One region of the Lachnospira intestinalis genome, then DNA from elsewhere that is predicted to be linked to it. Evidence: predicted binding sites of a transcription regulator. Region 1 holds the regulator's gene; the other holds the start of a gene.
The links. Region 1 encodes HrcA, which represses chaperone genes, less so after heat shock. Its sites were predicted from a motif close to TGTTAGCACTCNNNNNNNNNGAGTGCTAACA; they were not measured.
Positions count from the first base shown of each region.

Region 2: the regulator HrcA is predicted to act here: its motif matches at 12,254-12,284, upstream of WMO37_RS00355 (Hsp20/alpha crystallin family protein).

Region 1 is NZ_JBBMFS010000001.1:195,833-211,152, reverse strand. It holds gene dnaK (molecular chaperone DnaK) at 1-97, opposite strand, end outside; gene grpE (nucleotide exchange factor GrpE) at 141-731, opposite strand; gene hrcA (heat-inducible transcriptional repressor HrcA) at 803-1,885, opposite strand; gene WMO37_RS00880 (hypothetical protein) at 2,091-2,825, opposite strand; gene WMO37_RS00875 (polysaccharide biosynthesis tyrosine autokinase) at 2,878-3,588, opposite strand; gene WMO37_RS00870 (YveK family protein) at 3,588-4,352, opposite strand; gene WMO37_RS00865 (CpsB/CapC family capsule biosynthesis tyrosine phosphatase) at 4,359-5,105, opposite strand; gene thrC (threonine synthase) at 5,237-6,724, opposite strand; gene WMO37_RS00855 (hypothetical protein) at 6,957-7,790, shown strand; gene leuD (3-isopropylmalate dehydratase small subunit) at 7,900-8,385, opposite strand; gene leuC (3-isopropylmalate dehydratase large subunit) at 8,412-9,677, opposite strand; gene WMO37_RS00840 (LysR family transcriptional regulator) at 10,132-10,983, shown strand; tRNA gene WMO37_RS00835 (tRNA-Pro) at 11,140-11,213, opposite strand; gene WMO37_RS00830 (Hpt domain-containing protein) at 11,640-12,815, opposite strand; gene WMO37_RS00825 (response regulator transcription factor) at 12,835-13,227, opposite strand; gene WMO37_RS00820 (protein-glutamate methylesterase/protein-glutamine glutaminase) at 13,255-14,283, opposite strand; gene WMO37_RS00815 (CheR family methyltransferase) at 14,307-15,110, opposite strand; gene WMO37_RS00810 (response regulator) at 15,123-15,320, opposite strand, start outside.
Region 2 is NZ_JBBMFS010000001.1:72,237-87,556, forward strand. It holds gene WMO37_RS00315 (hypothetical protein) at 1-950, shown strand, start outside; gene WMO37_RS00320 (carbon starvation CstA family protein) at 1,119-2,564, shown strand; gene WMO37_RS00325 (hypothetical protein) at 2,770-3,777, shown strand; gene WMO37_RS00330 (ECF transporter S component) at 3,896-4,663, shown strand; gene WMO37_RS00335 (sensor domain-containing diguanylate cyclase) at 4,817-6,469, opposite strand; gene hcp (hydroxylamine reductase) at 6,699-8,372, shown strand; gene WMO37_RS00345 (HAMP domain-containing methyl-accepting chemotaxis protein) at 8,676-10,394, shown strand; gene WMO37_RS00350 (EAL domain-containing protein) at 10,524-12,203, shown strand; gene WMO37_RS00355 (Hsp20/alpha crystallin family protein) at 12,411-12,854, shown strand; gene WMO37_RS00360 (TetR/AcrR family transcriptional regulator) at 13,236-13,820, shown strand; gene WMO37_RS00365 (DUF6937 domain-containing protein) at 13,835-15,319, shown strand.

The sequences.
Region 1 (15,320 bases):
GACCTTCTGTGTTTGCGATAACAACCGGCTTACCGCCTTCCATAACTGCTACGCATGAGTTTGTAGTACCTAAGTCAATACCAATAATCTTTCCCATAGTTATCTTCCTTTCTTAAGGGCTTCTGCCCATCATTTACTGATTAATTTGCAACCTTTACCATTGAATGGCGGATTACGGTTTCTCTGTATGTGTAACCCTTTTCGAATTCTTCAACGATAATTCCTTCACCGACTGAATCATCTTCCACATGCATCACTGCATTGTGCAGTTCAGGATTAAATTCCATGCCGAGTGCTTCAATCGGCTTGACATCAGAATCTTCTAACATCTTCATGGTCTGCTTATAGACCATATCCATGCCCTTTGCAAATGGTGTTTCTCTTTCTTCTTCTGAAATTGAATTGAAACCTCTTTCAAAGTTATCAACGATTGGAAGAAGCTTCTTAATCATATCGGAAGCACCCATTTCAAACATGGAAGACTTTTCCTTCTCAGTTCTCTTTCTGAAATTATCAAATTCCGCCATCTGGCGTTTTACTTTATCCTGAAGTTCTTCAATCAATGCGTCCTTCGCATCCTTTTTCTTTGTATCTATTCCATCGGCAGACTGCGATTCGGATGATTGACTCGCTTCCTTCGGATTTTCGGCATCAGTGTTTTCTTTCTGTGCCTGCGTGCCATCGTCTTCTGCTCCAGCAGTTTTAGCGGCATCAGCGTCTTTTTCTGTCATCTTTACATCATCGACAGACTCTTTACTATTTTTCTTTTCTTCTTTTTTAGACACTTTCTTACCAACCTTTCCTATGTTTTCTTAAAAACCTCGTCCATCTGCGTCTGGATTGTCTTTAACGATTCTACAACCTTTTCATAATCCATCCGCTTTGGTCCGATAATTCCGATTGTCCCTTTCAAACCGTCCTGCAATTCATAGGTTGCCGTAACAACACTGCAGTCCTTCATGGAAGCAACCGGTGTTTCATTTCCTATATATACCTGAATACCATGGTCGTCCGCTTCTTTGTCTTTCCCCGACTGCTGGTCTGCAATCAATCCTGAAAGGCTCTGCTTTTCTTCCAAAGTATATATAAGCTCACTCGCTTTGACAGAATCACTTAATTCCGGATACTTAAAAATATTCGTTGCACCGCTTGTATAAATCTCTAACTGGTCTTCATTGCTGATTGCTTCAACAATGGCATCCAGCACTTCTTTAACAAGCTGCATATGCTCTCCTGCCTGATTCTCCATCTTGGATACGATGCTTAAATTCATCTGTTCCAATGTCAGCCCCGTCAGTGTAGTATTTAACAGAATGTTCAGCTTTAAAATATTTTCCTGTGAAAGTGCCTCACTGACATCAATCACTTTATTACGGATAATATTGCCTTCCATTACAATAACTGCTAAAATCTTATCACTCTCCAATTGAGAAAGCTGTACAAATTTCAGTTTATTGCCTTTTACCTGCGGTGCTGTAATCATTGTTGCATAGTTCGTATCCTTTGCCAGAACTTTCGCTACATTCTGAAGCAGTTCCTCTACACGGTCTACCTTTTCATTTAAAATATCCCGCATGGAATCAACCTCTTTTTCTCTGTCGGACACTTTGCTTTCCCGGTCTTCTAACTCCTGCTTTTTCTGTGCCATTAAATCGTCCACATATAAGCGGTAGCCTTTATCGGTAGGAATCCGCCCTGCCGAGGTATGCGGCTGTACAATGTATCCTAATTCTTCGAGGTCTGCCATCTCATTTCGTATTGTTGCCGAACTTAATTTTAAATCGGTATATTTTGAAATGGTTCTTGAGCCAACCGGTTCACCCGTTTCAAGATAGTTCTGTATGACAGCTTTTAAAATCTTTAATTTTCTATCATCCAGCTCCATGGCATCTGCTCCCTTCTTATCTTGTTAGCACTCATTTAGGTGGAGTGCTAACATCGATATACTTAAAATATCACTACACCCCCGTATTGTCAACAACAATCTCAAATTTTTTCTATAAATTATTTATAAAATACATAAATTGCAGATGAACAGCAGAAATCCCCGGAAAAGCAGCATGCTCTCCGGGGATTATCTGATTTTTTTCTTATTTAACGTTCAGTGTAAATGCCACGTGGTTTGATTCATTCAGATCTGAATCCGTACAATATACATCCAATGTATATGTACCTGATTTTGAAGTACTGTATGTACCGTTAACTATAATTCTTCTGGATAATGTATCCTCTGTATCTTTATCATCCGTAATAGATGAAATATACTTCATCACATTAAAGCTGTTTCCCGCTTCAACCGTCGCTTCTGTTGCCGATAAAACAATCTTTGGTCCGCCTGCAGTTGTTTCTGCTTCGCTCTCTGCAGTTGTCTTTTCCGCTTCTGTCGTCTTTGAAGCATTCTTTGTACTGTCTGTCTCTGTCTTTTCCGTCTCGGCTGCCGTGGTTGTTTCTGCCTGGGTCAGCTGTTCTTTTGCTTCAATTTCTTCTTGGCTCGCTTCATATGCAATCATATAACTGTATTTTGATACATTATTATTATGGTCTCTTGCCGCAAAAATCACTTTTGCCCTTGTCATATCCGGCATAATATAGATATTTTCAATGACAATGCTGCTGCTTACATCACCGTCTTTTGCATCGACTGCCTTTGCATAACTTTTAAGCACTTCTTCGCCCTGCTCTGCCGAATACGGTCTGACCTTGGATTCATCTACAGTAATTACCGGAGCAGTTCTGTCTGAGGTCAGATACATCGCCGCGATGATAACCGAAAAGAACACGCACACAGCCAGTAATGCTATAATAACGCCCTGCTTTTTTTCCATTTGTTTCCTCCTCCGTGAAATGGTTAAACTTCCATGTTATATCAGCTATGCATTATTCCTTATCACCATGACTGTAATTGCCGTAATACTTGCCATAATAATTGCCATAGTATTTGCCATAGTAACTATCTCCGGCAAGGTCTACTTTATTCAGAACGCTTCCGAGAATCTTGCACTTTGTCATTTTAAGCTGTTCTAACTGTTTCTGGACGAACTTATAATTAACCATATGCGCTGCAACAACCAGCACTGCACCGTCACATTTCTGTGCGACAATCGCTGCATCTGTAACACTGCCAAGCGGCGGTGTATCAATAATCACATAATCATAAGTATCCCTGAGCGCCTTTACAAGTGCATCAAATGAATTGTTCGCCAAAAGTTCCGAAGGGTTTGGCGGAACGATTCCGGAGAATACTACATACAGATTATCTACATTCGTTGTACAGATTACTTCTTCAAATTTATTCATGCCGGACAGGAAATGAGTGAGTCCTTTAATAGCCTTATTAATCTTATATCTGCCGACAAGAACGGATTTTCTTAAATCAGCATCAATGAAAATTACCTTTTTGCCGGATTCTGCAAGTGATACCGCCAGATTAAAAGAAACACTGGATTTTCCTTCATTCGGTGTAGAACTTGTAAACATAATTACTTTCATATCAGAACCACACAGCTGGATATTGGTTCTCAATGTCTTATAAGCTTCGTTACAGCGGTAATCTAACTTTCTGAGTCTTTCAATGTTAACTGTAGGCATTACTTATCTCCCTTCTTTGAAGAACTGTGCTTATGCTTCTTTCTCTTTGCCGCAGCTTCCGCACTGTCATCTAAATCTTCTGATAAAGGAATCAATGCAAGGGTACTGATTCCAAGATATTTCTCAATATCTTCAGATGTATTAATGGTATCATTCATTACAAATCGTATAACAACAATGGCAATTGCAAGCACCATGCCTAATACAAATGCGATGATTGCATTTTTTAAGCAGTTCGGGCTTGACGGCTTTTCAGAAATATTTGCTTCCTCAAATACATTGACCTTTTCAATCTGCATAATATCACAAATAGAATCTGCTGAAATTTCCGCTACTTTATCTGCGATTCTTTTTGCTTCATACTGGTCGTTGTTAGAAACCGTAATCTCAAGCACACGGCTGTCAGATGGTGTGGATACGCTGATTTGCTTTGCAAGCTTTTCATTTGTCGTATTTAACCCAAGGTCACTGATAACCTTTTCTGTTACGGTACGGCTTTTTACAAGAATCATATAATCCTGTGTCAGCTGTGTTGATGACTGCAAATCACTTAATGTTGTTGTTCCCTGGCTCTGCTTATTTAACACATACAGGCTCGTCTGTGACTGATACACCGGCTTTAAAAGCAGTTTACTTCCAATAAATGCCGCCAGACCGAAAATCACTCCCACTAAGAGAATAATTGCAATCTTACTCATAATAACGATAAAAATCTGTCGTAAATCGATTTCAATTTCGTCATTATTCTTCATCGAATTTTCCATATTCTTCTAGTCCTCCAAATATTCACCTTTAAGAATCCGTTCTGCATTATCACGCAGCAGTGCCTTCGCATAATCCTCATCAAATTTGCGGCAGATATACTTTGCGCATTCCTGAATTCTAGGCGATCTTCTTCCATTACTGTGTGCATCTGTTCCGATAACATCCACGATTTCTTCTTTTAACAGTCTTTTGATAAACTTTTTCACCTTACTTCCGGAATCCCCGATAACAGAACCCGCATTCACCTGAATGACAGCCCCCATGTTCTTTAATTCCAAAGCCAGCTTCCAGTCTTCCAATACGCACATATAGCGTTCAATATGCGCAATAACAGGCGTATAGCCCATCTGCATCACATTGCTGATACTGGTACGCAGATAAGAATATTCCACAGTCGGATGATATTCTATTAAAATATACTTGGAATCTTCCATTGTCAGATGCGCCTGTGCTTCGAGATCATCTAAAATATCCGAAGTATAATAAATTTCCCTGCCAAGTGCCAGTTCAATCTCAGGGCATACATCTTTCATCTGTTCTTTAAACAGTTCAAAATTTCTGCGCAGCTGTTCGTATCCCATTGTACATTTACCAGGATGATAATGTGGTGTTGCCACAATCTTGCGAATACCCTCATCATATGCAATTTTCATCATCTCAATACTGGTTTCAATATTATCCGGACCGTCATCGACACCATATAAAATATGGCTGTGAATGTCAACATAATGAAACGTCGTTAATTTTCTCATAATTCTGTTTCCTTTTATAAAATCTGCAACTTTGACATTATATATCATAAATCACTTTTTTGCAACAAAAGATTGGGGTCATCTGACATTTTTTCCTGTCAGATGACTCCAATTCAAATGAATGTATCTAATTAAATATGTAAAATTCTTTTTACATTATCGCACATCTTATCAACATCACATATAGTATCGTGCAGTACCGGCGCTGTTCTGATGTCTTCAATCGCCTGCGGAACTTTTACCTTAGAAAGCTTAGAAAGCTCATCTACCAGCTCAAAATCAGACATTACATCATACTTATTGTCAATCGCATCCATCACGCTTCTTGTAAACTTATATGGGCTGGCTGTTGATGCAATCACTGTCTTTGTGGTATCACCGGTTTCCTTCTGATACTTTTCATAGACAGATGCTGCAACTGCTGTATGGGTATCAATTACATATCCTGTATCTTCATACAGCTTCTTAATCATTGCCGCATCTTCTGCTTCTGTTGCGTAATTACCGTAGAAGTCCGAAAGCTGTGCTTTCATATCATCTGTAATTTCATACTTTCCTGATTCCTTTAAGGACTGCATAAGTGACGCATTCTTTTCAGCACTGTTACCTGCAATACGGTAAATCAGACGCTCTAAGTTGCTTGAAATCAAAATATCCATTGACGGAGAAGTTGTCAGGACAAATTCTCTGTTTCTGTCATATATACCGGTTGTAAAGAAATCATACAGTACTTTATTTTCATTGGAAGCACAAATCAGTTTGTGAATTGGAAGTCCCATATTCTTTGCATAAAATGCTGCTAAAATATTACCGAAGTTACCGGTCGGCACAACCACATTGATTGCTTCCCCTGCCTTTACTTCACCGTCTGCGAGCAGGCGTGCATAAGCATATACATAGTAAACAATCTGCGGAACCAGACGTCCGATATTGATAGAATTGGCAGAGGAGAACTGGTATCCGGCTTCATTCATGACCTTTTCAAGTTCTTTATCACCGAAAATCTTCTTAACACCGGTCTGTGCATCATCAAAATTGCCATTGATACCGATTACATAGGTATTGTCACCCTTCTGGGTTACCATCTGCTTTTCCTGAATCGGACTGACACCATGCTTTGGATAGAACACGATGATCTTAGTTCCTTTAACGTCAGCAAATCCTGCAAGAGCAGCCTTTCCTGTATCTCCTGAAGTTGCAGTCAGAATTACAATTTCATTCTTTACGTTGTTTTTCTTTGCAGAAGTAATCAGTAAATGTGGCAGAATGGATAATGCCATATCTTTAAACGCAATTGTTGAACCGTGGAACAATTCTAAATAGTATGCGCCATCAGCCTTTACAAGCGGTGCAATGACCTTTGTGTCAAACTTTGAATCATATGCTTTGTTAATGCAGTTCTTTAATTCTTCCTCTGTAAAGTCATCAAGCATCAGCTTCATCACTTCATATGCCACTTCCTGATAAGACATCTTTGATAATTCTTCAAAGCTCTTATCCAATGCCGGAATCTGCTCCGGTACGTATAAACCACCGTCTGCCGCAAGACCCTTTAAAATTGCCTGTGATGCAGTAACCTTTACGCTGTCGTCTCTGGTACTTCTGTAAAACAAACTCATTCTTTTCTTCCACCTTTATATTTTCATTCAAATTCTGCTTAAAACAGTATTCAGTTGACATTATACAACAGGATTTTTGGAAACACAATAGCTTTTAAGGTATTTTGTATTTATGTATTTTATGTTACAATCTTTTACAGATACGTGAGGGGGAGCTTTTACGCAGGCAGCGCGAATCCACTCTTATCGCAGAACCGGATACATTAAAATATCTACAAAAGGAGAGGACGTTATGGCAACAGGGGTTTATACAGCATATAAAAAAGACGGCACCGAATACTACCGGGTATCGCTGACCTGTCAGAATAAACATATCAGTCTTGGAAGCTTTGACGATTACAAGACTGCTGCCGCCGTCTATTCCGAAGCCAATGCCATTGTGCGGGATGAAAAAAGTTCCCATTTTGTCAATGCTGCAGAAAAAATAACAAGCTACTCCTCCTGCACTTCTGCACTGGCTTTTGAAAAATTTATGATTCTTTTGAATCTCCGGGATAATAACATTTATATTAAAACACCGGTTTATCTGTGTGATAAATATTTTTTATACTTTTTTTCACCGGAAATTGTGCTAACTTTTGATATTGAAGATTTATTTTACTATTCAGGACACAAAATCATGAGCCGCGGCGGTTATTTTTTTGTCAATGACTTCGGTATGCAGACCAGTATTTTAGCACGCTTCGGTATCCGCAGCCACTCCGTAAAAGGAAAGGATTATTTATTCCGCAACGGTGACGAACACGATTTCCGCTATTCCAATGTTGCCATTGTCAACCGGTACAACGGCGTAGAACAGATTGAAAAAAACGGACGGATTTTATACAAAACCCGTATCCACATTAACGGCAACTATACCATCGGCACTTATACGTCGGAAAATGAAGCCGCGATTGCCTATAACCGCGCCATTGATTTACTTGCAGAACAGCTGCCGGATTTTAAGAACTACACCCGGAATTATATTGAAGGACTGTCCCACATCGAATACGCTTCTATTTATAATACGGTAAAAATTTCACGCAGATTCCGCCGCTATATCGAACAGTTAGGACTCACTTACTAAAAAGCGGCAGAAATTCAAATCATAGATTCAAGAATTTCTGCCGCTTTTACTATTTTGTGCAGACACAGATTATACTGCGATACCTGCCTGCACAGACACTTTTATCATTTTACTTCTGGTTAATGTAATTAATCAGACCTTCTGCTTTGATAATCTTCTGCATAAATTCAGGAAATGCCTGACCGGTGTAAGACTTTCCTGTTGTTTTATCGGTAATCACGCCGCTGTCAAAATCCACTTCCACCTCATCACCGGCTTCAATTGCCTTTGCAGCTTCCGGACATTCGATAATCGGAAGACCGATATTGATGGAATTGCGGTAGAAAATTCTTGCAAAGGTTTCTGCAATAACACAGCTTACACCTGCTGCCTTAATTGCAATTGGCGCATGTTCTCTGGATGAACCACAGCCAAAGTTCTTATTGGCAACGATAATGTCACCTTTCTGAACCTTTTTTACAAAATCCTTATCAATATCTTCCATACAATGCGTTGCGAGTTCTGCCGGGTCTGATGAATTCAGATATCTTGCCGGAATGATAACATCTGTATCTACATTATCGCCATACTTAAATACTCTGCCTTCTGCTTTCATGTTGTTCCTCCATTCTGATACGATTCTTATAATCCAAGGTCTGACGGCTGGCTGATTTTACCTGTAACCGCACTTGCTGCTGCAACTGCCGGGCTCGCAAGATAAATTTCAGAGTCTACATGTCCCATACGTCCTACAAAGTTACGGTTAGTTGTAGATACACAGCGTTCTCCTTCTGCAAGGATACCCATATAACCGCCAAGACATGGTCCACAGGTCGGTGTGCTGACTACTGCGCCCGCACGGATAAATGTCTGAACCAGTCCTTCTTCGATTGCCTGCATATAAATCTTCTGTGTTGCCGGAATAACAATAACACGCAGTCCCTTTGCCACTTTTCTGCCTTCTAAAATCTTTGCCGCACAGCGTAAATCGTCAATACGTCCGTTTGTGCAGGAACCGATAACGACCTGGTCAATCTTAATGTCGTCAAAGCTTCCTACTACATGTGTATTTTCAGGAAGATGCGGAAAAGAAACTGTCGGTTCAATTTCTGATAAATCAATATTGATAACCTGTTCGTACTCTGCATCGTCATCTGCTGTATATTCTACAAACGGTCTCTTTGAATGTTCCTTCATATATGCTCTTGTCAAATCGTCAACCGGGAAGATACCGTTCTTTCCGCCGGCTTCGATTGCCATGTTTGCAATCGTAAAACGGTCGTCCATTGTCAGATTGGCAATGCCGTCTCCTGTAAATTCCATAGACTTATACAGCGCGCCGTCTACGCCAATCATGCCGATAATATGTAAAATAACATCTTTTCCGCTAACCCACTTCTTTGGCTTGCCTGTCAGTACAAATTTAATTGCAGACGGTACTTTAAACCATGCCTTGCCTGTTGCCATGCCGGCAGCCATATCCGTTGAACCTACACCTGTAGAAAATGCGCCGAGCGCACCGTATGTACAGGTATGTGAATCTGCACCGATAATAACGTCGCCTGCAACCGTAAGTCCCTGTTCCGGAAGCAGTGCATGTTCAATACCCATCTGTCCCACTTCAAAGTAATTTGTAATATCATGCTTCATCGCAAATTGTCTGACACATTTGCAATGCTCGGCAGACTTAATATCCTTATTCGGTACAAAATGGTCCGGTACAAGTGCAATCTTATCCTTATCAAATACAGTTTTTACTGTCATCTTATCCATCTCATGAATTGCAACCGGAGATGTAATATCATTTCCAAGTACAAGGTCTAAATCCGCTTCAATCAGCTGTCCTGCCTTTACTTCTGAAAGACCTGCGTGTGCCGCAAGAATCTTTTGTGTCATAGTCATTCCCATGAACCTGTTCCTCCATTTCTTTTTCTATTGACTTCTATTGACTAATTATAGCCGTATCCTGTAAAATTTGTAAAGAGAATTATTTAAATAACTATAATTCCTTTTTAGAATATGTTTCTGTTCAGAGCCAGGCAGATTTTTAAGCATATTTGTGAACCATGCTCGCATGAGTGAACAAATATGGCTGAAAATCTATTTGGCGGATACGCCACACCGACAAAATGTGCAACATTTTGGAGGCTGGCTCTGAACAGTTATTACTAAATCCTGAGCCAGGCAGTTTTTTAAGCATATTTGCGAACCATGCTCGCATGAGTGAACAAATATGGTTGAAAATCTATTTGGCGGATACGCCACACCGACAAAATGTGCAACATTTTGGAGGCTGGCTCTGAACAATAACTGGAATATTGATACATTCCCTAATGCCTGTTCAAAATATAAGGAGAGCGCCATGAATTCACAATCCATAAAAACCTTTATTACCCTTGCCAAATTAAACAGTTTTTCGCAGACCGCCACTTCCCTCTACATTTCCCAATCCACCGTAACAAAGCGCATCTGCGAGCTGGAAAAGGAAGTCGGAAAGCTGCTGTTTTACCGCGATAAAAAACATGTTTCACTTACGGAAGACGGTCGTATTTTCTTAAAATATGCCACACGTATTGTTGAATTGGAGGAAGCCTCTTTAAAGGAAATGCACTCCTCCGTCACTTACGAAAACAGTCTGCGCATCGGCTCGACCAATTCCATTTATGAATGTCACCTGTTTCCGCTGATTTCCGGCTTTGAAAGCGCTTCTAAAAAGCACTCTGTCAAAGTCACGATTGGTCATTCTTCCGATATGATCCAGCTGTTAATGGACGGCATTTTAGACTGTGTCTTTACATCCGTCCCGCTGGTACGCGCAGGCTTTGAATGTCACCATTTTCACACGGACAATCTTGTGCTTGCGACCGGTTATGATAATATGCTGCATGCGGACGGTATCCGAAAAGAAGAACTGACTTCTATTAAATATATGATGTGTAACTTTGCACTCAATGACGTTGGGGAATTTATCCGGAATCTCTTTCCGACACACTATCAGTTTAAGTTTGAAATTGACAACAGCACCAAACTGATTCCCTATCTGATTAACACAACCGGTTACAGCTTTCTGCCCGACAAAATGATCGAACAGGAGCTTGCAGATAAAAAACTGCGTACGATTCCTCTTCTGGATTTTGAAACACCGAAAATTAACAGCTATTATATAGGAAGTTTAAGAAGTAAAGAACTGTGGACAAAACTGCTGCACAAGTAAAGTTTAGAACCACAGCCGCTCTTTACACAGCAGTTTCCCGTATCGCATATCGCGCTCCCGGGTGCAAAAAGAGAGCCGGTTTAGATGAACTCTAAACCGGCTCTCCCGCCCCTGCCAAGGATTTGCTCACATATCCGTACTGAAATCCTTGAAGAATCGGAATGACGTGATTCGAACACGCGACCTCTTCGTCCCGAACGAAGCGCTCTACCAAGCTGAGCCACATTCCGATATGCTGCTAATTGATGAATCAATTGATTATGTATCGCTGCAACGATATTTAGTTTAATACATGTTGTTATAAATGTCAAGCATTTTTTATTTTGTTTTTTATTTTTGTTTTACATTTTTTTGATAATAAACAGATAACACAGAATACATAGAAGACATATTTATTTCATAATATGGACTTCTTTTGGTCACATTTATGCCGTATTATAAATATCGTTGAAAGGCTATAAGCTTTTTTCATACACTTTTTCATATTTTTATACAAGCGGAGGGAAGGTCCTTTATATAGCTTCCCACTATGACCGCCCCTTTGCTTGTAAACACTTTCCCCTATTAATAGCGGCGGGTCTGCATTATGCAGCCCGCCGCACCTATTTACACATTATTCATCCGTAATTCACTTTAATACTTACCAAAATCCCCATCTAAAGAAATAATCTGCTCATTAATTCCGAGGTGAACTTTGTCAGCTGTGCCGCTGCCTTGTTAAAGTTATTCAGGCTTAATCCCGGCACTTTTAAATCAGGATTTTGTAAAACAACCGACTCTGCAATGACAATCTCACCGATTAAATCCATGAGCATATCCATTTTTGCCACATTTACACTGATAAATGTCTGCGCCGCCGGTTTTTCCTTCCGGGTTTTTGCCAGCTGTTTTGGCTTTCCCGGTTCTTTGGTCTTAATAACATAATCGCCGGGCTTTGGTTCTTCGCTTTTTTTTGCTTCCTGTTCCTTCTGCACCCGTGCTTCAATGGTTTCCACATCGGAATCCAGGTCGATAACCTTTCCGTTATTGACAATCACCGGCGCTTCAAAGCCTTTAATGTATTCATCCGGCGTACACTCTGTAATGTCAATTTTTTCAACACCCGACCCGTCAATCAGCTTTTCAATTTTCTCCTTACTGCTCTGGGTCTGCAGCATCATCTGGAAACCGTCTGCTAAAATCACATCTGCCGAAGCTTCATTCGTAACAATGTCCTCCGGCTTATATAAAATATCCTCCGCAATTTCTTTTAACGAATACACTGCCGTGTACGCCCTCAGATTGCTCATCTGCGTATCCGCACGGTAGAAAATGTGAATTCTGTAAAACTTACTGTTTTCTGTTGCTACCGGTGCAATATAAAACTGCTTTGGCGGCTCCTGCACATTTGCCGGCGGCAGTTCTTTACCATCCTCCGTTGCTTCATTTTTAATTTTTTTCAAAAACACATCCAGTTCATCAATCAGTTCTTTGGCATCACCGTCCGGGTCACCCCCGTCCCTGATTTTATCAAATTCTGCCGATATAAAATCCGACACCTGAAAAATGTGTTCTACCAGTTCCATGTGCGGAACGTTGTCCGGCTTGGATTCCCTGATAAAATAAAACACATCTTCCAGCTTATGCGCAAGCTTCATAATGTCATCAAACATCATAATCCCTGACGAACCTTTAATGGTGTGCATGACTCTGAAAAACTCATTGATATCTGCTTCGTCAAAGCTGTCCGCGTCCTTTTTTTCAAGGGTTGTCGCTTCCAGCTGTTCAATCAGCTGTCCGTTTTCATACAGATACATATCCAGCATGCCGTCTGCACTAAAATCTTCTGCCATTTCTTCTCCTCCTGTGATATTATATCAGTTTCAATTTCTTTAACACATTTTTTAATTTATCCAGATCAACCGGCTTCGCACAATAAACCGTGCAGCCCATTTCAAAGGCTTTTCTTACATTTTTTTGTTCATTTAATGCCGTCATCATAATAATCTTTACGCGGTCATCGCCTTCGATACCACGCTGTTTTTCCATATTCCGGATAGTATTTAAGACCTGATATCCATCCATGACCGGCATCATGACATCTAAGCAGATTAAGTCATACGGCTGTTCATCTTCCAGCGCCATCATATACGCTTCAACCGCTTCCATGCCATCTACCGTGCCGTCACAGTCCCCATATGCCGACATAAAATTCATCATAAACTTTCTGCTTGCAAAATCATCCTCAACAATTAAAATTCTCATTTTTGCACCCTCTTTTCCATCTATATTTTATCTGACTGTTTCCAGACAATCATACGTTTTTTGTGCAATCTGCGTTAATTCTGCCTGCTGCTGTACTGCTCCAATATCATATGCCGCTTTTGGCATACCATATACAATACAGCTGGCTTCGTTCTGCCCGATTGTTTTTGCTCCTGCCCTTCTCATCTCAAGCAATCCCTTTGCGCCGTCATTTCCCATTCCTGTAAGGATAATGCCAACCGCCCCCGCTCCTGCTGCTTTTGCTACCGACTCAAAGAGGACATCTACTGACGGACAGTGTCCGTTGACTTTCGGTCCGCTTCTGCATTCCACCTGATATTCACCGTTGACTTTTAACAGCCGCATATGGGCATCTCCGGGGGCAATTAACACCTGTCCCGGCACAACCCTGTCCCCGGTTTTTGCTTCCCGTACCACCACGCGGCACTGGTTATTTAACCGCTCCGCATACATTTTGGTAAATCCCGGCGGCATATGCTGCACAATAACCGTTCCCGGTATATCCTGATGAAAACGCCTGACCACCTCATAAATGGCTTCCGTCCCGCCCGTTGATGCACCGATTGCAACAACCGTTCCGGCTCCTGTGCCATACCCATTCTGCCTGAAACTGTAGCTTCCTACCCGTTTTAGTTTTCCAACCTGTACCGTAGATGCAATTTTTATCTTTGTAATCAGTTCTCCCCTGATAAATTCTGCAATCTGCTCCGCTGTCATTCCTGACGGCTTATTGACAAATTCCACAGCACCTGCCGACATCGCATCAAATACCCTGTCGCTTAATGCGCTGATTACCACGGTCGGCAGCGGATACTGCGGCATCAGTTTCCTTAAAAATTCAATGCCGTCCATTCGCGGCAGTTCAATGTCCAGCGTCATCACATCCGGTTCGTATTTTAAAATGGCATCTCTTGCTTCATAAGGGTCTGAGGCCTGTGCCACAACCTCTAACATTGGGTCTGTTATAAGATTCCGGACTAAAATCTGCCGGAACATCAGGGAGTCCTCTACAATCAGAACTTTTATTTTTTTCATCGTTTTGTATTTCCTCCCTATATTTATTCTTTCCTGAATATTGACGGTCGGACATAAACAAGCGGCACTGCGCTTCTGTCGATATTCTCTGTACTGCCAATAATCAGATAACCGCCCGGCTCTAAAAATTCATAAAGTCGCTGAACCAGTTTTCTCTTGGTCGTTTCGTCAAAATAAATCATGACATTTCTCAAAAAAATCACATGCATTTTTTTCTTAAACGGCAGTGGATTCATCAGATTAAACTGTCTGAAAACCACCTGCTGGCGCAGTTCTTTTTTCACCTGATACATTCCATCGGGCAGCGGCACAAAATAACTGTTCCTCCACCAGACAGGCAGTGTATTAATCTGCTCTGCACTATAAATACCGTTCACCGCGCTGTCCAGTACTTTTCTTGAAATATCCGTTGCCAGCACGGAAGTTTCCCATGCATTATACTCCGGTCCCAAAAAATCTTTGAGTATCATGGCAATCGTATATGGTTCCTGTCCTGACGATGCCGCCGCAGACCATATCCGTAAATCTATTCCAGTCTTTTCCCGTTCTTTTAATTCCGGCAGAATCACATTTTTAAAAAACTCAAAATGTTCAGGCTCCCGCATAAAATATGTGTGATTTGTCGTAAGGATATTTATCAGATTCTGGGCTTCCTGCCCGGTGTAATCTGCTTCCACCCGATCCATATATTCCGTATAACTTTTAAATCCGTTTGCCGCCAGATAATTGGAAAGCCGTCCCTCTACCATGACTTTTTTGTGGTATAAATTAATCCCGTAACGCACCGCCGTATATTTTACAATGCGTGAAAATTCTTCATCTGTCATCGCTTTTCCCCGCTACTTTCTCAGCTGCTTCTCAATCTTTAAAAATACCTCCAGAATATATGGGTCGAACCGGCTTTTACTTCCCTGTTTCATATAAGCTAACGACTCCTCTTTGGTGTACGCACTCCTGTAACACCGGTCTGACAAAATACTGTCATAAACATCCACGATTTTTACAATCCGCGCACTCAGCGGAATATCACTGCCCTT
Region 2 (15,320 bases), 120 kb from region 1:
CACCCGAAGAATTTGAGCAGCTTCAAAAAGCTTATAAAAGTGCGCTCAGACAGGCAAGAGCGGCAAAGCGGATGGAAACGGTGCCGCAGTCGGTACAGGAATCCCAAAAGTCCGGCAGCGGTTTTGAAAAACGGGATATGCCGGGATTTTTTGAAAATGCGGGAATGACAGAAGAACCGAATGTGCCGTCATGGGAAAATACAGGCAGTATGTCCAGTGTTACATCAGAACCGGGAACAACACCGGATTTGGAAATTGCCGGTACGCCGGATGAAGTTGAATCTGAAATTGTATCTGATTCTGAATATGATTTTGCGGAAGTCGGAAAGGACGAACCGGAGCAGCAGTGCTTAAAAGAGATTGAATATATCATTATGAATCCGTATCTGAGAAACACGGAGGAAGCATGGAATATATTTTTTAACCGGGAACGGTATAGACAACTGTTTAAACAGCAGGAATTCTGCGAAAAAATGCAGGACAGAATCTGCCGGATGTGGGGGCTGCAAAGAAAAACACTGTTTCTTATTGAACAGCAGTTTAAAGCAGAAGGCTATGAGCAACTGATAGAGAAAAAAGAGTGGAAGCAGAAAAAATCTTTTATAAGAAATTTACACATTATTTCCTATAAAAACAAAAAGACACAGAAACAAAAAAATTTAAACAAGCTGCTGGAGAACCAGACAAACGGGTTAGAAGATTATATGGATCTGTATATGAATTATACGTCTCAGAGCTACGGTGCGGTATACGAAGAATACCGGATTAACCGGTGCCAGTTTAAGCAGATGCTCATTTCCATAATAATATTGATTTTATTTATGATAATAGGTATCTGTGCGAACCGGTCCGTACAGAAAAGTGCAGCCCAAAAAAGGCAGGAACAGCAGCAGGAGCGTTACGTTGATGGGCTTAAAAAATCCGTAAAAGTACAAAAAAGTAACCAATAGAATAGATAAAAATATTATAAAAAATATTAAAAATGCACAAAAAACGTCGAAATTTTTCGGCGTTTTTTTTGAACTAAAATGTTGCATTTTATCGAAAGATGACTATAATAATGATTAAGAGATCAGTACTGTGAACAATAGAATATTTAAAGTAAGGAGGGAAAAGCTATGATTAGTTTTTTCATTTGTCTGCTTCTTTTAATCGGCGGCTATTTTGTCTATGGTAAGGTTGTAGAGAATACGTTTGCACCGGATGACAGAGAAACTCCTGCGGTAAAGATTAACGATGGTGTTGATTATGTAGTAATGCCGCAGTGGAAACTGTTTCTGGTACAGCTCCTCAATATTGCGGGCTTAGGACCAATCTTTGGTGCGATGCAGGGTGCTTTATGGGGACCGGTTGTATTCTTATGGATTACTTTCGGTACAATATTTGCCGGCGGTGTACATGATTATTTTTCAGGAATGCTTTCAGAAAGAAACGAAGGTGCTTCTATTTCAGAAGTCTGCGGTATCTATCTGGGCGGATTCATGAAGAATGTTATGAGAATCTTCAGTGTGGTTTTACTCGTTATGGTAGGTACCGTATTCGCAGTAGGACCGGCCGGATTAATTGTTACATTATTTAAGAACGGCAATGTATCAGGAATTGTTGCAAGTACAGAATTTTGGCTGTGGATTATTCTTGCATACTATTTCATTGCCACATTTATTTCAATTGATAAGATTATCGGACGTATTTATCCGGTATTCGGTATCTGCTTAATCATCATGGCATTAGGTGTTATTATTGGTGTCTTTACACATTCAGATTATCAGATTCCTGAAATCTGGTCACACTTTACCAATATGCACCCGAAGGGAACACCAATCTGGAGCGTTATGTTTATCACCGTAGCGTGTGGTGCGATTTCCGGTTTCCATGCAACACAGTCACCACTGATGGCGCGTTGTATGAAGTCTGAAAAGCAGGGACATTTCGTATTCTATGGTGCGATGGTTGCAGAAGGTGTTATCGCATTAATCTGGGCAGCAGCAGGTTGTTCAATCTATGCAGTAACAGATGGTTTAAGTACTGGTTTAAGTGCCATTCTTGCAAATGGACAGTCCGCAGCAATTTACGATGTATGCTCTAAGACAATGGGCGGTGTCGGTGTTGCCCTTGCAATGATTGGTGTTATTGTATGCCCGATTACATCAGGTGATACAGCATTCAGAAGTGCAAGACTGGTTCTTGCAGACTGGTTTAAGGTTGACCAGTCTAAGTTTACAAAACGACTGATCTTATGTGTACCGCTTTTAGCAGTTGGTGCAGTTGTCGGACATCTGGATTATACAATCGTTTGGAGATATTTCAGCTGGACAAACCAGACACTCGCTATGATTGTATTGTGGACAGCAAGTATGTTCTTATTCAGAGAAAAGAAGAATTACTGGATTACCGTAGTACCGGCAACCTTTATGAGTGCCGTATCTATGACCTATTTCTTCTATGCACCGGAGTGCTTGAACCTCGGTACAACAGTAGCTTACCCGGCAGGTATCATTTTAGCAATTGTATTCTTTGGCATCTTCATGTATGCAACAAAGAAACAGCCAAAAGAAGCTGCATAACAGTAGGCGTTTAGAAAATCTGTAAATGCATTTTACAGAGGTACATAAAAGATAAAATAATTTAGATTAAAGGGGATGCCACATGAAAATAGTTGAAAGCAGACGATGTTTCGTGTGGCTCCCCGTCTTTATTCTTTGGTGAAATAATAGAAAGAATAGAAAGGACACACCAAAGAAACAATGACTGAAGGAAGGGGCTGGTTGTATGTTGTGGAAACCACGTTGTTTAGGAAAAGAATCGCTTGAAAAGGAAGAATTGGCGCAGGATAAAAAGCATTGTAGAAAGTTTGGACCATGCGGAGTGGGAGAAAAAGCGATTTATCTGAACAGTTTTTATTTTGAGAGAAGATATTACATTCCGCTCACTTCCGTAAAAAGAGTATTTAAAAGAGTTGCGATGAGCAAAGGCGGATTCACAGGAAAGGGATTATTTGCAACGATTCCGTATCTGGTTGTGGAATATGACAATGGCGAAGAAAAGCAGTGCAATTTCAAATTTGAAGAAAATGTCGATTCTTTATTAGCCTATTTAAAACAGACACATCCTGAAATCCGGCTTCACAGCGCAGAAGCGGAAAAAAGACTGAAAGAAAAAGAACGTCTTGCAGCAAAGAAAAAAGCAAAGGTTCTGACAAAAGAAGCACAGGAGAATATTGCCGTATTAGAGAATTGTATGCAGTATCTGAATAAGAATGAAGAATTAAGTATTGCATTAAGTGCAGGGGCAAAAAGAAAAAGAGTGTATGACAGAAGTAATCCGGCATATAAATGGGTAGCACTCAGCATTACGCTGTTGGGAGCAGCGGCATTGCTGTATGGTATCTACGCATTGATTACACATGCTGGATTTGCAATGTATTTCCTGTTGTTTGGACTGGCTTCCATTTTCTTCTTTTCCAGTGCCAATGTTTTACCGACTGCAAGAAACAATAAAAAGTACATTGAAACACATTTGGAACAGGCTGTTGATGAAATGCAGCAGTACATCAGACAATATCCGGACTTTCCGGTTCCGGCATGGTATGCACATCCGGTCGTGTTAAAGAGAATGATTGATATTATGCAGGAAGGTCGTGCAACGACCATCGAAAAGGCACTTGAAGTTTTAAAGAGTGATTTAAAAGCATTAAATTCCAGCGTGGCAGTAGAGCAGGAAGAATATGATGAAGTTATGGCAATCAAGCCGATGTTTTTAATTCGTGAGTATCAGTAAAGTAAACTGACCATAAAACAAAAATAAACTGGCTATATAAATAAAATTCAAATTGGTGCTTTCATAATTGCCAGTAAAAGCTTATTCTTATCCGAAGCAAAAGGAACGGAGGATGAGGATGATGAAAAAGTCAGGAAGTATTATTGAAGCAGTTGCAGGCGCTGTGATTTTTGTAATCGGTCTGGTATTGTGTTTTCACAATTATGTACAGAAGGGTAATACGGCATATGCAGTATCATTATTAGTTGCAATTGCAGGTGTGATTGTATTGATTGCGGGTATTTGTAATATCGTGTCCAAGGGAGAGCGTAAACCGGTTGATACAAAGGTATTGGCGCAGGCAGCGCTGTGTGCAGCATTATGTTATGTAGGTGCAACATTTATTAAAATTGATGTTCCGGTCGGAACAGAGAAAACAATGTTTCACTTCGGTAATGTATTCTGTGTTTTAGCGGCATTGTTAATCGGTGGTGCATGGGGCGGTTTAGCCGGAGCAGTCGGTATGACAATCAGCGATTTGACAACGGCGTATGTAACGAGCGCACCAAAGACCTTTATTTTAAAGCTTTGTATCGGTCTGATTGTAGGATTTGTAGCACATAAGCTGTTTCATCTTTCAAAAGACCATTCAGCAAAGTATGTAACCGTTGCAACGATTGTATCAAGTGTATGCGGTATGGCATTTAATATTGTGGCAGACCCGGTTGTGGGATATTTTTATAAATCCTATCTGCTCGGTGTTCCGCAGGACCTTGCCAAGGCACTTGCAAAAATCGGTGCGATTACAACATCGGTTAATGCAGTCATAGCAGTGATTGTAGCAACGATTATTTATCTGGCATTACGTCCGGTAATGAAAAAGACAGGAATGCTTCGGGAATTGTAAAAAAGTTGGAAACTGACATAGAATAAAAAGAGGAACGATATGATAACAGATGAGGTAAAACTTTGATAGTATCATATCGTTCCTCTTGTTTTATACTGACTGTTTAGAATATAGAAAGTGCGTGATTAAAGCGGTTGCACGATAGGTTGTCCTTTAATTGTAATTAAGATAGTAGGTGTTCTTGCCCAGTTCTTTCGCCTGATACATCGCTGCATCAGCACCCTGTACCATATAGCTGTAATGCAGCTGACTGCCGTTTTCAGCAAAAATGCCGATACTGCAGGGAATAGACATTCGTTCACCGGTTTCTAAGTTTATAAGACCTTCCTGTAGTTTTTCAAAAACTGTACGGATTTCATTTTCAATAGTTGTCTTTGAATCGACTGCGGCAAGGCAGAAAAGAAATTCGTCACCACCGTTTCTGCCGACAATTCCGTTAATGTTTTCTTTTAAAATAGAGGCAACAAAGCGGATAACGCGGTCGCCTTCCTGATGTCCGTAGAGTGTATTATAGTCACGGAAATTATCAATATCCAGAAAGCCGACGGCAATGCGGGTATGTGTGTCGTTTGCCTGTTCAATCATAGCATGTATTTTATTTTCAATGGCATTTTTATTGAAAAGCTGTGTCATCGGGTCTAACTGTGTTTTTTTGGTAAGATATCGTTGATATTCCTGCTGATGTACTTCATTGGCTTCAGCATAGGCTAATAGTGCATTAATTTTATTGGATAAATTACCAAGTTCATCATTTTTATCATACGGAATACGTAGTGCATAGTTTTTTTGCAGCTGGACATTTTCAAGCGTGCCGGAAATCAGGTGTACCGGTTTGGTTATTTTTTTCGTAATCAGGTAATGTACCAGTAAAAGGACAACGGAAGTCCAAAGAACTGTTGTGCCAAGCAGGATGCGGTAGGCAGTTTTCATTTTCTGATAAGAACTTAAATCAATAGTAATAAAAATTATCCAGTCTGTGTAATGAACCGGTGCATAATATATCGCGTATTCATTTCCGGAAACGTTAAAATAAAATTGTCCGGAAGTGTTAGAATGATTGGTGCAGGATAAATGTTCAGTAATTTTCTGCCATATGGCGTTGTCATTGGCATCAGTCAATGAATCGGAAGTAGATTCATCCGGATTGCCGGCAGTGATAAAAAAGTTATTGTTATCAATAAGATAGAGCAGCCCGTTTTCCCATAAAGTTGTATTGGAGCGGTAGTTGTCAAAGTATGAAGTGGGAATTTCTTCTACAACATAGCCAATTATGTTTTGTGTATTAAGGTCAAAAATACCGGAGTATGCAGCAACAACAGTAGTCATTTCACCATCAATTAACCGCTGGTAGGCATCGGAAATTATGAAATTGCCGTTTAAAGAGTCTGAATCAGCATGGGCAAAATAATCTGAAGTTGAAGCAGTAATATTTTCACTGGATGCAACAATGTTAAAATTGGTATCTATAATGAAAAGACTCTGTAAAAAATCACAATGGATTTTTCGCTCCCATAACATATTATTAATATAGGAAATGGAATCATCATCTGAAATGCTGCCATCCAGACTGGAATGAACAGCATCCTGTATCATTTCATACTGGGTAATCATATTAATCGTATCTCTACGGGCTTCACAAAAACTCTCGATACTGGATATGGTAGATTCACTGATAAAGCGCAGATTTTCCTGCATCATGCTTTTAGTGTTTTTATTATTCTGTACAATCATGACAGAAGCAAAAATATAAAGCGGAATCAGTGAAGCTGTCAGCAGGATAATATATAAAGTGTGTTTAATTTTCATATGAAATCCTTTCATTTGGTCTGCAATAAATAATAGTAATGATTATCAGATAATAGTATATTGGTACTATAATATAGTATTTTGGTAGGAATGTCAATGGAGAATACAGGAAATCATAAAACTTTAACAAATTAGATTTTATAAACAGTGTATGCAGTTTCAAAGAATGTCAATACTTATATCTTGAAAGAACGAATATACCGCAATTGCGGTAGGAATGGAGAGGAAAATGAGTAATAACATGGATTTGGGGTATGAGATGTTCTGCTATCAGTGCGAGCAGACGGCAAACGGAAAAGGCTGCACGAAAATGGGTGTCTGTGGAAAGACACCGGAAATCGCAAATTTGCAGGATTTGCTGATTTATCAGGCAAAGGGAATCTGCTGTTATGCAAAAAAATTATTGGAAACAGGGGAACATGCGCCTAAAGAAGTGGTGCGTTTTTTGGAAAACGTTCTTTTTACAACGCTTACAAATGTAAATTTTGATGCAGATGTACATGTGGAATTATTAAAGGTATCGCAAAACATTAAGGAAGAATTGCGGGAGCAGACAGAGACAGAAATCAACCGCCCGGCAGCAGTTTATAATCTGCCGGAAACCAAAAGTGAAATGTTAAAAGATGCGCCGATGGCAGGAATTATGTATGACAAAGAACTTGACGAAGATATCCGTTCATTAAGACAGACGATTCTTTATGGATTAAAAGGCATCAGCGCATACGGACATCAGGCAAGAGAACTGGGATATTACAGCACACAGGTCGATGATTTTTATATTTACGGATTGGAAGCACTTACAGACGATGCGTTGACGGTGGAAGAATTAATTCGGATGACGATGCGTACCGGTGAAATGGCATTAGAGGTAATGAAACAGTTAGATGAAGCGAACACAAGCGTTTATGGCAATCCGTATCCGCATAAGGTGAGTGTTCGTAGAAAAAAAGGACCGTTTATCATCGTATCGGGACATGACTTTAAAGATTTGGAAATGCTGCTGGAACAGACCAAAGGCACAGGTATTAATATTTATACCCATGGGGAAATGCTGCCGGGTCACGGCTATGAAGGATTGAAAAAATATCCGCATCTGGTGGGCAATTTTGGCGGTGCATGGCAGGACCAGCAGAAAGAATTTGACAATCTGCCGGGCTGTATTTTAATGACAACAAATTGTCTGATGCGTCCGCGTGAGGGGTATAAGGACAGGATTTACAGCACCAATGTTGTCGGCTGGGAAGGAGTAAAGTATATTCCTAAAAAGGAAAACGGCGAAAAGGATTTTCATGAAATCATTGAACAGGCATTGGCACTAGGTGGATTTTCCGATGATGAAGAAGAAAAGGAAATTACAGTGGGTTTTGCACATCAGGCGGTGCTGACCTGTGCTGAAAAGATAGTAGAAGCCGTAAAGGACGGAACAATCCGCCATTTCTTTTTAATCGGCGGCTGTGACGGCGCAAGACCGGGAAGAAATTATTATACGGAATTTGCAAAAATGGTGCCGCAGGACTGTGTGATTCTGACACTGGCATGTGGAAAATACCGCTTTAATAAGCTGGACTTTGGTGAAATTGCCGGACTGCCGCGTCTGATGGACGTCGGACAGTGTAACGATGTTTATTCGGCGGTACGCATTGCCACTGCACTTGCCGATGCGTTTAATACCGATGTAAACGGACTGCCTCTTTCCATGATTGTGTCCTGGTATGAGCAGAAAGCAGTAGCGGATTTGCTCGCACTGTTAAGCCTTGGCGTCAGAAACATTTATTTAGGACCGACACTCCCTGCCTTTTTAAGCCCGAATGTATTGCAGTATCTGGTGGATACGTTTCATATCCGTGCAATCAGCAACGCGGAAGATGATATTAAGACGTGCCTGAAGCAGAATATTGCATAAAGCACTTAGAATTTTCGAGAGTTGTTTATATTATGGGAAATAAACAACTCTCAAAAAATCTTGTTATGGAAAGAGAACAACAGCCGGAAATTTTAAAATCCATATTAGATTAGGCTTCAAAAAAACAATAAAAATACAAAAAAAAATAAAAAATTTTATTGCATTTCAAACTAAATTGTGATAGTTTTAACACGATTAACTGAGAGACAATTATAAAGCTGGGGAATTTCAGTCGTTTCTGAGCTTTTTACAATGGAATTCAGTAAAAAAATTCATTCAAAAAACGAAAGAAAGGGAAACCATATGGCAAAGTTAAAAAAATGGATAGGTAATTTAAAAGTTGCAGAGAAATTGAAGGTATATCGGATGGCGGTATTAGTTATGACAGCGTTTTTCGTACTGGTGGCACTTGTATCGACATTAGTGATTCGTTCGAATATACGTCATATTACGGAAGTGTGGTCTCCTTCACTTGAGTATCTGCAGGAATTAGAAACAATGACTGCTAAGTATAGAATCAAGCAGTATCAGCATCTTGTAGAATCAGATGCCGCAGCGATGGCTACGTGTGAAAAAGAAAATGATAATATAGAAAGTCAGATTAAAGACGCGACAGCTAAGTTAGGTGAGATAATTAATTCAAATAAGAAAGCACAGCAAGGAAAAGCCGATTACGAAAAGGCAACTTCTGCGTGGGAAGAATACTTATCAACTTCAGATGAAGTATACAAATTGAGTAGAGATAATAAACAGGCTGAAGCAGCGAAGATTATGATCGGAAGTGCATATGAAAGCTATATGTCATTTGTAAAACAATTAAATACATTACATGATGATTTCCAGGTGGAATTAGATAATGCGAAAACACTTGCCAACATCTGTACTATTATTATTTTTATTGTCATTATTGTAACAGGAATCGCGATTGCAGTAGTTGCAACAGTTATCGGAAAGATAATTACAGATTCAATAACAGAACCGGTACAGCAGATAGATGCAGCAGTTGCCAGTCTTAGAAAAGGTGAACTGTCTAATATAGAAATGCTTACTTACGAATCAGATGATGAGTTCGGAGATACAATAAGAATGCTGAAAGAAGCAATGAATATTCTTTCAGATTATGTCCGTGAGATTTCTCAGGAGGTTAAATTGATAGCTCAGGGTGATTTGACAAGAAATGGTGATGATATTACACCGTTTCTGGGTGATTTTTCAGAATTGAAAGAGTCACTTGTATATATTTTAAAACGATTTAACAGTACATTGTCAGAAATTAGCGGTATTGCTGAACAGGTTACACATAACGCAAAGGAAGTTGAAAGTGCATCAAAGTCTTTATCAGATGGTGCAACGGAACAGGCCGGAGTTATTCAGGAATTGAATGCAACAATAGATACAGTTGTTGACCTTGCTGTAGATACTGCAAAGGAAACAAAAAATGCATCTGAACGTGTAAAAGCTTCTGCGAACAAAGCGAATGAAGAAAAGGAAAAAATGAATGTTCTGTTGACAGAGATGGAACATATTACAGAAATATCTAAGGAAATAGGTAATATTATTACAGATATTGAAGATATTGCTTCACAGACTAATTTGTTAGCTCTTAATGCTTCGATAGAAGCTGCCAGGGCAGGTGAGGCAGGTAAGGGCTTTGCGGTAGTAGCAGATCAGATAGGAAAACTTGCTGCAGACAGTGCGAAGTCAGCGGTAAATACAAGAGATTTAATAGATAAAACTTTAGTTGAAATTCAACGAGGAAATTCAGTTACAATTACAACGGCAGAAGCTTTCAATCAGATTATTTCGGACATGGATTCGTTTGCAGAAATGGCAGAGAATACAATGGAGAAAGCCAATGCACAGGCAGAGTCATTAGAGCAGGTCGGACAGGGAATTGAACAGCTTTCAGGTGTTGTACAGAGTACAGCAGCATCATCAGAAGAGAATACAGCAATTAGTATTAATCTCTCAGAGGGTGCAGATAAGATGAATGAGCGTGTAAACAGATTTAAGTTATTCTAAAGGTTAAAAGAGAATTATAATGATATTGGGGCATAAAAGACCTGATTCCACTTATGAGCAGGTTCATGTGGGGTTAGGACTTTTAACTCTGGTATTTTATGATACGATTAGGAAAGAAAGGTTCTTGTTGTGAGTGAGAATATATTTAAGGTATTTGGTAAGCTGCCAAAAGAAACTTTATTAGAAATAATCGCAAAATGTATGGATGATTATCTATATGTATATGATTTGCAGAATAATACAATAGAATTTTCTGAATCGGCTGTGAACCGTTTTAAGATATCGGATAATGTTATGAATAATTTTACTAATGATGTTTTACAGTTGGTTTATGAAGAAGACCGTAAGATGCTCCAGGAGCACCTTGCGGCTATATATGAAGGAAAAGAAAAGGTACATAATCTTCATTACAGATGGCTTGATAAAGAAGACATGCCGGTATGGATTAACTGCCGCGGTATAGTGATTGATGATTCACAAGGGAACGCACAATATTTGGTTGGCTGCATGAAAGAGACTGGCAATCAAAGAAGAGCAGATAATGTCACAGGATTGCTTGGAGGTCCTGAATTTAATGCCTATATGCGCTCGCAGAAGACACACCTTTCTAAGGGATTTCTTATGCATATAGGAATAGATGATTTTGGAGCAATCAATAGTTCACGTGGAGCGGCTTACGGCAATTATATTCTGAAAAGTGTAGCTGACTGCATGAAGGAATGTCTTTCTGATAAACAGAGGATATATCATCTTGTAGCCGACCAGTATGTGATTGTTGATTTGGAACATTCTTCAAAGGACTATGCCGCGGAGCTTAAGAAAAAGATAGATGACAGACTGTATAAGTTTATAGTATCTGAAAACTACGAGGCTGTTTTTTCGATTTCTGTTGGTGTTGTGGATGCGGTAACATTTTGCGAAGGCTACGAGGAGTGCCGCAAGAAATTTGCATTTGTCCTTAAAAAAGCCAAAAAAATGGGAAAAAATGGATTCTATATATTTGATGATAACGACTACGAGAGCTTTTTAAGAACAGGAAAGATAGTAGCGGCACTCCGTAATTCTGTTGTGAATGGATTCAACGGCTTTGAGGTGTATTACCAGCCAATTGTGGATTGCAGCTCAGAGCGGGTTATTGGTGCAGAGGCGCTTATGCGTTTCTCAATGACCTCTGAAGAAGATACGGAGACAGTTTCACCAGTAGACTTCATCCCATTACTGGAAGAAACCGGGTTAATTATCCCGGCAGGAAGATATATATTAGATGAAGCAGCGAAAACATGTTGTGAAATGCAGCAATATATTCCTGATTTTAAGATGAATATAAATGTTTCATATGTTCAGATTATGCATGGCAATGTTGAAAGAGATATATTGGATGTGATTAAAAAATATGATTTACAACCGGATTCCATATGTATTGAAATGACGGAAAGTGGATTTATGGATATGACACCGGTATTCTGTAAGTTCAGGAAAGCGTTGGATGAGAACCATATCTGCTTTGTAATAGATGATTTTGGCACAGGGTATTCTAATTTCCATTGTATACGTGATATGAATCCCAGCTATGTGAAAATGGATAGGGATTTTACTGCAAAGGCGATGAATGATGCAAGAGATTATGAATTGTATAAAAACATCATTCCGATGGTACATAGTATTAATGTCAGGATATGTGCAGAGGGCATTGAAAAAAAAGAATGGAGCCTTAAAATGAAAGAAATGCAGGTTGATTATTTACAGGGATACTATTATGGCAGACCCTGTGAAAAAGAACAGTTTATTCAACGATATAAATGTTCATAACAGCCGCAGGCTTTTTGACGGATCATCTGGTACACAAAAAAATTAAAAAAAATTAGCACTCGCCTATTGACAGTGCTAATAATAAGTGCTATAGTACAACTAGAACAAAGGAAAGGAACAAATAAAGAAATTGAATTTGTTTTAAAACATCCCGGTTCCAGAGTAACAGGTAAATGAGCAGCGATTTTAGAAAAGGAGAGATGACTTATGTTAATGCCTAGTATTTTTGGAGAAGATTTATTTAATGATGATTTTATGAATGGATTTAAGTTCCCGGATGTAGACAAGGTTCTATATGGTAAGCACGCTTCTAATGTTATGAAAACAGATGTCAGGGAAACGGAAAGCGGTTATGAAGTAGATATTGATTTGCCGGGCTTTAAGAAAGATGAAATCAGTGCCAGCCTTGAAAATGGCTATCTGACCATCAGTGCTTCTAAAGGTCTTGACAAAGATGAAGAAAAGAAAGACGGCAAATATATCCGCAAGGAGCGCTATGCTGGCGCAATGAGCAGAAGCTTCTTTGTTGGTGAAGACCTGACACAGGAAGATATCAAGGCAAAATACGAGGACGGTATCTTAAAACTTTCTGTTCCAAAGAAAGAAAAGGCACCGGTCAAGGGTGATAAGTATATTGCCATTGAAGGATAACCTGTAACTGCAAATTGTGACTGTACAACTTATAAGGCATTTTGATGAAATGTCAAAAATGCTGATAAATAACCCTATATAATAGGTAGAAAGACTCCACAGCCGGAGAAATTCATAGGCTGTGGAGTCTTTTTATTTAATACAAAACTATCAGGGGCAAAAGCCTAAAATCATTGCGGTTGTCAGGCGCAAAATATAGTGGAAGATTATGAAAAATACGAACAAAAATATGTGATACATGCACAAAAAATAAAAAGAAATACATATAAAAATAGCAATTGCGCACAAAAATAAAATATGATATAATAATGGAAACTAAAAAATAAAAAATAGTTTCCAACAAAAGTACTACACAAAACACAAACGGAGAAGGAGGGAACGATGAAAGAAAGTATACAGGAACAAAAACTGCAGCAGAAGATTTTAGAGGGTACGATAGAAGCCTTTAATCAAAAGGGATTGAAATTCACCATGGATGACCTTGCAGGAATCCTCGGCATGAGCAAGAAAACCATATATACGGTCTTTTCAGACAAGAATTCTCTGTTTCTTTCCATGGTTGATTACCTGTTTGATACGATAAAGGAAAGCGAGCGTGCCATATTGGAAAATGAAGCATTGTCCACAGTGGAGAAAATCAGGGCAATTCTCGGTGTCATGCCGGACAGCTATAAAGACATTAATTTTGCGAAGCTGTATCTGCTCAAGGAAAAATATCCTGAAATATACACAAGGGTAGAACAGCGGCTGGAAGGCGGCTGGGAAATGACGATGGGACTGCTGGAACAGGGAATAAAAGAAGGATGTATCCGTCCCGTGAATTTATCCATTTTTAAATTGATGATGGAAGCCGCACTGGAGCAGTTTTTCCAGCGTGATATTTTAGTCAACAGTGGACTTTCCTATACGGAAGGGTTAAGCGAAGTGGTTGGCATTTTACTGGACGGAATCGAGAAAAAGGCATAGAAAGGGGCAAGGTTATGGAAGACAAATCAAAAATGATTTACGGCAATGAAATCGGCCGCAAGGCATACAGAAATGCCATTCATTCTAAGAAAAAATTTATCAAAAAATATGGCGATGATACCGGCACAAAATATCCGGTGCGGCTTCGTAAAAATGCGGTGCTTGGCGATACGCTTGGCATTGTCGATGTGCGTGTTGCCAAAAAGCACGGCACAGCCGGAGAGAAAAATCAAACGATACCGTTTGATACGGAAAAAGGCATTATTGTGGGAAATATCCGCATGGGCTTCGGTCATTACCGCATTTCCATGGCGATTGCTTCGGCGGCACATGCAATGGGCTATGTACCGTACTGGATGGATTTGAATTCTTATGAAGATACGACCTGTACAAAGGTTATCCGTGCGCAGAATGATTTATACTCACTGGGGTCAAGATTGTCCCAGAAAAGCCGTCTGTTTAACCGGTTTGTCTGGGAACCGATGAATTACGAGGGCTTTAGAAAGCTTTCTTACAATGCATCAGACCAGAAAAATGCGGAACTGATGGCAGCTGTATTTGCAAATGTGCCAAAAGAAATTCCGGTCATTGCCACACATGTATGGCCGGCGCAGGCGGCGGTGCATGCGGGCATGAAGCGTGTTATCAATGCCGTGCCGGATAACTGGCCAATGGCATTGCATTTGTCAGAGGGCAGTATTCATACGGTGCAGACGCGTTTTGCCTACCAAGGCTACCGTATTTTAAACGGCATGGATAAAAACAAAGTGTTAAATCCAATGCCAAAGGACAGCCTTGTGTATACAGGCCACTACATTGACCATGAGCTGGTGCAGGGAATCGAAGAAGACTGTGCGGCAAGGCGGGCGCGCAAAATGCAGAAAAAACCGATGCGCTTTCTTTTGACGATTGGCGGTGCGGGTGCGCAGAAAGAAATTTTTGCAGAGATTATCCGTTATTTAATACCGCATATCAGGGACGGACGTGCTGCACTGTATGTCAATGTGGGCGATTATAAAAATGTATGGGAGCAGTTAAAGGCAGAAATTCCGCAGATGAAGACACTTTCTTGTGAACATTTTAACAACTGGGAGAATACAAAAAAGTTTGCAGAGGAAGCCCTGACGGGAGAAGTCACGGGAATCCACGGATTCTGGCATGAAAATATATTTGAAGCGGTTTACTGTACCAATCTTTTGATGAGAAGCTGTGATGTGCTGGTTACGAAACCGAGCGAACTGGCATTTTATCCGGTGCCGAAGCTGTTTATCAAGCGTGTCGGTGGACATGAACAGTGGGGTGCAGTCCATTCGGCAGAAATCGGTGACGGTACGCTGGAATGTCGTGACACCGGTCATACACTGCAAATGCTGGAGTTGTTTTTAAATGAAGAAACGCTGTTATTTCAGATGTGTAACTGCATTGAAGCCAATAAAAAAGCAGGCATATATGATGGGGCATACAAGGCGGTGGAACTGGCAGCCGCAGAAAGTAGGTAAG